Linked DNA regions of Arenibacter algicola. The protein of the gene in region 1 interacts with the protein of each later gene in a pairwise test. Links are inferred from orthologs where the notes say so. Each region holds a gene or a part of one and is shown on either strand. Other genes may lie near its edges.

Evidence for each region.
Region 2: the proteins of ruvA (region 1) and ruvC interact in binary tests that used the Escherichia coli proteins (3 or more experiments, as listed by UniProt). The link is inferred for Arenibacter algicola from one-to-one orthologs.

Annotation. Positions count from the first base shown.
Region 1 is NZ_JPOO01000001.1:711,775-714,885, reverse strand. The notes cover bases 125-2,898. They hold ruvA (Holliday junction branch migration protein RuvA), read right to left. Parts: upstream 1,916-2,898; coding sequence 1,334-1,915; downstream 125-1,333. Other genes in these bases: U735_RS0102965 (NADP-dependent malic enzyme), read right to left, coding at 1,973-2,898; sov (T9SS outer membrane translocon Sov/SprA), read right to left, coding at 125-1,328. Outside these bases: more of sov, read right to left, coding at 1-124; more of U735_RS0102965, read right to left, coding at 2,899-3,111. UniProt on the Escherichia coli protein: The RuvA-RuvB-RuvC complex processes Holliday junction (HJ) DNA during genetic recombination and DNA repair.
Region 2 is NZ_JPOO01000001.1:557,231-560,283, forward strand. What follows is about bases 267-2,982. They hold ruvC (crossover junction endodeoxyribonuclease RuvC), read left to right. Parts: upstream 267-1,205; coding sequence 1,206-1,760; downstream 1,761-2,982. Other genes in these bases: U735_RS24355 (M56 family metallopeptidase), read left to right, coding at 267-538; U735_RS0102305 (hypothetical protein), read left to right, coding at 697-1,173; U735_RS0102315 (four helix bundle protein), read left to right, coding at 1,898-2,263; hemW (radical SAM family heme chaperone HemW), read left to right, coding at 2,351-2,982. In the rest of the region: more of U735_RS24355, read left to right, coding at 1-266; more of hemW, read left to right, coding at 2,983-3,053.

The DNA.
Region 1 (3,111 bases):
GCATTCTCCAAAATAGCATAATCAAACCCTTGGTTAACGGTATAACCGGGAACATTAAAACCAGTTTGCACGGTAGCTATATCGCGAATATTACTTGTGAGCGCGCCCCCGGACCCTATTTGTAGAGGATCAAAATCATTGGCAGCGTTCCTTGGTAAATTACCGGCAGCGGAACTATTAAAGAATCCAGCGGGATCACCGTTGTTTTGCCCTATTCTTGTTTTTTCGGGTTGTATCTCCCCCAAATCCTGAATAGCAACAACGTTTCTAATATTCACGGTTTGCTGGCTCCTATTGGTAATCCAAACTTCCAACCTTGTAATCTGGACCTGGCTCCTTATATATGGATAATTAACAAGTGCGGCATCATAATTATCCCTAAAATAATGGGCCAGGAAGAAGTGTTTATCGGCATCGTAATCCTGGGCCCTAAGTTCAAAGTCGTTCACCGTACCCCCACCTTGAGCCACCACCGTATTGCTCTGCGACCTTTGTTCCGAAAATACGGCCGTAACCCTGGTCTTCCCAAATTGAAGTTCGGTCTTTACCCCGAAAAGGCTCTGTGCCCCTGTAATCAAGGAACTATTAAGAGGCATACTAACATTACCTACCTCTATCTTTTGAAGTATATCATCCTCGGATGGTGTATAGTCCAACTTGACCAAATTCTGAAAATCGAAGGTAGCCTCGGTATCATAATTGGCCGTTACCTGAAGTCGCTCCCCTATTTTACCCAACATACTTAAGCTTATCCGTTGATCAAAATCGAAGGAAAGATTGGTCCTGTTACGTGGGGACAGGGATGGGTTATCGTTTTTTTGCCATATCACCCCTAGATCCATCGCCACAGATCCCTGTGGAATCACCTCAATGGTATTGCCTCCAAAGACACTTTCAAAAAAACTATTATTTACATAGAAATTGGGAAGTAAATTTTTACGAGCTGCCTCACTACCCTCTTTTTTGCCAGAAAAAGCATCAATTTTTTCTTTAAAATAGGACTTCATGCCCTCGCGGCGCACAAGCTCCAAGTATTGTTCAGGGGTAAGGATAACGGGGTAATTGATATCAAAATCCCCAACACTTACCGTATAGATATATCTGTCAAGATTGGGGTCATAAGTATACTTTGAAACTATGCTGTCCGGGTTTTCCATTTTCAATTTTCCCAGTGCAACACCCGTTTTTACCGAATCTACTTCCTGCTCAATTGCATCTTCCCCCTCTATTTCCTGCGCTAGGGAAGTACCCGTTGCGGCCAAGAAAATAAACAGTAGGATAGTAAGCTTAAATGATGATTTAAGATAAAATTTTGCCCCTTTTTTCAAACTTGTTATAAATTTTTAAGCGCAAATTTTATAATGTCCTCTACGCTTAGTCCAGGGTCTTGGGCAACTACTTTATCCACAACCTTTTCAGCTTGTTTGCGGACAAAACCAAGAACCTCTAATGCAGATAACGCTTCATCTTTATTTGTATTGTTTGATGGGGCGGAAAGTTCATCAATATCGTAGACTTTTAAAACCTTGTCCTTGAGGTCCAAAATTACCCGTTGTGCCGTTTTGGCACCGATGCCCTTGATTCCTTGAATAGTAGGCACATCTCCCGTGGCTATGGCATCCCTGATCTGAGCTGGAGACAGGGAGGACAACATAGTTCTGGCCGTACTGGATCCTATTCCGGATACGGACAAAAGCAATCTAAATATCTCCCTTTCGGACTTTTCGGAGAAACCGAACAAAGTATGTGAATCTTCCTTTACTTGTAGATGGGTGTACAGCTGAATGCTTTCCGAATCCCCAATTTTTGAAAACGTGTGCAGCGAAATATTTACAAAATATCCCACACCCGCACATTCGATTACAATATGGGTGGGATTTTTTTCAACAAGTTTTCCTTTTAAATGGGTAATCATTAGCCTTTGCTGGTTTCGGGTTTCAAGCCATCTTGAAACTAGAATTATTTAAACTATTTATTTTTGTGTTTTTGCCAATTTTCTTTTCTCCCTTTCCTGGGCATCGATAACCGCCACAGCAGTCATATTGACCATCTCGTCTACACTGGCCCCCAATTGAAGAATGTGTACGGATCGTCTTAGCCCTACCATGATAGGACCAATGGAATCTGCCTGGTTCAGCTCCTTCAGTAGTTTATAGGTAATGTTGGCCGACTCCAAGTTTGGAAAAATTAGTGTATTTACTTTTTTACCGGACAATTTGGAAAAGGGAAATTTACCCTGGTGCAATTCTTTGTTCAACGCAAAGTCGATTTGAATTTCCCCATCGACCACCAATTCAGGATTGTTGGCGTGCAATATTTTTACAGCCTCCTTCACTTTGGTAGCTCGGGGATGTGTTGAAGATCCAAAATTGGCATAGGACAATAGGGCCATGACAGGACTAAAACCAAAGGTAGTAGCCACATTTGCCGTCATTTTTGCAATTTCTGCAATTTCCTCGGCGCTGGGATCTATGTTGATAGAAGTATCTGCCAAAAACAACGGCCCCCTTTCGGTAATCATAATGTTTACGGTAGACACCTTTTTAACGTTGGCAGCCCTTCCTATTACCTCAAAAACTGGTTTTACCACCGTAGGGTATGCCCTGGAATATCCGGAAATCATACCATCCGCATCTCCCTCCAATACCATCATTGCTGCAAAATAATTACGCTCTTTCATCTTGGCGCGGGCCCCGAAGAGGCTTACCCCACTACGCTGTCTATTTTCAAAATACTTGGCGGCATAATGATTTCTTTTATCATTGGTTTCATCGGCATGGGAATCTATTATGAGAATATCGGCATCGAATTCCAGCTCCTTCATCAATTCCGAAATAATCACCTTATTTCCCAATAAAATTGGCGTTGCCAACCCTTCCTCATAGGCAATTTGGGCCGCTTTTAGCACGTCCAAATGATCAGCCTCCGCGTAAACAATTTTTTTAGGGTTCATTCTTGCACGATCGTGGAGCAAACGAACTATTTTATTATCGTTACCGGAGCGCTGCAATAATTCCTCCCTATACTTATCCCAATCATCTATGGGCATTTTGGCCACTCCACTTTCCATGGCCGCCTTGGCAACGGCAGGTGGAATCTCAGAAATCAATC
Region 2 (3,053 bases), 150 kb from region 1 along the record:
GTATCCCAAAGAAGCCCAAGAAAAGCGTATTGAGGGGCGGGTAAATTTGTTGTTCATTATTCAAGAAGATGGAAGCATAGGAAATCTTCGTATGCGCGGACCTGATAAGATTTTGGAAGATGAGGCAGCCCGTATTATTTCTTTGTTGCCGCAAATGATACCTGGGGAACACCGTGGTGAAAAAGTACGGGTGCCTTTTTCGATTCCGATTACATTCAGGCTTCAGGGCCCAGAAGAAAATGGTTCATCACAATCGCCAGAATTAACGTCAGTTGCGAATACAATGTCTGTTATGGCATATGTTAAAAAGGTTGATGGTAAGGAATATCTTCGATGTATGGTTACGGATGGAACCAAAGGGTTGCCCGGAGTTGATGTTTCCATACAAGGAAAAAATGAGGTTGTGGTTACCGACTTTGATGGGCTAATTGAGATTGAAGCCCAAAAAGGGGATGTCTTAACTTTTAAGTACAAAGGATTGCCCACTACTATGCTTGTCGTTACGGACCAACAGAAATACCATATTACCAATAAGTAAACACTACTATTTCTTTCCAAGAGGTGACCATTGTACTATTCCGAAGTTTATTTCATGAAAATTGTAGGCCATAGGATAAGACTATTGAGGAGGAAATTGACAGCTACAGCCCTTAAATTGATCAAAAAATTGTAATTTCCGCCCAGAATCTGGCATACATGAGGAAAGTTGCGGTTTTGGCTTGTTTTTGTCTTTTTACCTCTTGCGACTGGTTTACTTCCAAAGAAGAAAAAACCCAAGAATTGGTAAACGAGGAAATGCGCAATATAAATTTTAATGAGGTTGATAAGTACCCCTTATTTGACAACTGCGATGAAATGTTGGACAAGACGGGGCAGTTGGATTGTTTTCAAAATACACTATTGGAACAATATACTGCGACTTTGGAGGATTTTGAATTTCAATTTGTGTCCGATATCAACACCTCTATATACGTGGATTTTTTGGTGGACTACAAAGGGGAAATTTCGGTATTGGAAGTGCAGCGCAACCAGGATATTGAAAATCAGATCCCCGAATTTCGTAGCATCATCACTCAAAGCCTAAAAGGCCTGCCTCCATTATCGCCTGCCTTAAAACGAGGGGTGCCGGTATCCTCAAAATTTAGGATTCCCATTATAGTGAATTCCAACTGAAATATAAATCTAGAATCTAAACAATTCCTTCCTTGGCAAATGAAAAGATAATATTGGGTATCGATCCTGGAACCACCATTATGGGTTTTGGCATAATTAAGGTGGTGAATAAGAAAATGGAGTTTCTTCAGATGAACGAACTCCTGCTTCAAAAATACGATGACCCCTATACCAAGCTAAAACTTATTTTTGAACGCACCATAGAGCTTATCGATACTTACCACCCGGACGAAATTGCTATTGAGGCCCCTTTTTTTGGAAAGAATGTGCAATCCATGCTCAAGTTGGGCAGGGCCCAGGGCGTGGCCATGGCTGCAGGCCTATCGCGCCAAATTCCCATCACGGAATACCTCCCAAAAAAGATTAAAATGGCCATTACAGGAAACGGTAACGCCAGTAAGGAACAGGTGGCCAAAATGCTGCAAAGCGTGTTGGGATTAAAGTCGCTCCCTAAAAACCTGGACAGTACCGATGGTCTTGCCGCTGCAGTCTGTCATTTTTATAACGAAGGCCGAATAGAAGTAGGCAAAAGCTATAGTGGCTGGGATGCTTTTGTGAAACAGAACGATGGTAGGGTGAAGAAGTGAAGATTGGCGGTTATATAGTGAACAGTAATCAGTAAAAAGTAAACAGTTTGGTTTGAGCCAAATGGGACTTGGATCAGATTTATATACCAATTCTTTAAAAAACATAATTTAGATCTATTGAACAGCAATCAGTAACTATGAGATTTCAGGACTTATTGGCTTATAAAAAATCTTTTACTTTGGCGATGAGGATTTTTGAGATTTCCAAATCCTTTCCTAAGGAAGAAAGATATTCTTTGACCGATCAGATAAGAAGATCCTCCAGAAGTGTTTCGGCAAATATTGCCGAATCTTATGCTAAGCGTCTTTATCCAAAATATTTCATTAATAAATTAACAGATAGTGATGCCGAGAATCTAGAAACTCAAGTATGGTTAGAGTATGCGAAGGAGTGCCAATATATTGATAAGAAAATATTCGATGAGTTGATTGGCGAAAGCAAGGAAATAGGTAAGCTAATTTATTACATGATTAATAACCCTGACAAGTTTGGTTCCAAATAGATATTTTTACTAACCACTAACCACTAACCACTGACCACTGACCACTGACCACTGACCACTGACCACTGTTTACTGATTACTGAAAAAATGAGCGGCATTTACATCCATATCCCTTTCTGCAAGCAGGCCTGTCACTATTGCGATTTTCATTTTTCCACCAATATGGGGAAGAAGGAGGCCATGGTACTGGCATTGATCAAGGAATTGGAACTTAGGAAGGATGAGTTTAAGGAGGAGGAGGTGCAAACAATTTACTTTGGGGGTGGAACTCCATCGGTTTTGAACACAGCAGAAATCAACCAGATAATTGGGTCGGTTTATAGTAATTATACTGTGGTAAGTGCACCCGAGATCACTTTGGAGGCCAACCCCGATGATCTGTCCGAAGAAAAGATAGAAGAATTGGCCAAATCACCAATCAATAGGTTAAGTATCGGAATCCAATCTTTTTTTGAGGAGGATTTAAAGATGATGAACAGGGCGCATAATTCCATGGAAGCGGAAGACTGCATCGTACTGGCCAAGAATTATTTTGATAATATTTCCATCGATCTTATATATGGTATTCCCGGGATGACCAATGAACGATGGGTTGCCAATATAGAAAAGGCATTGGCCTTCGGGGTGCCCCATATTTCCAGTTACGCCCTTACTGTGGAGCCCAAAACGGCCTTAAAATCGTTTATAGAAAAAGGGCTTATCCCTCCTGTGGATGATGAATTGGCTGAGGTACATTTTCATATTCTGGTACGTAAATTGGAAGCTGCAGGCTTTATTAACTACGAAATTT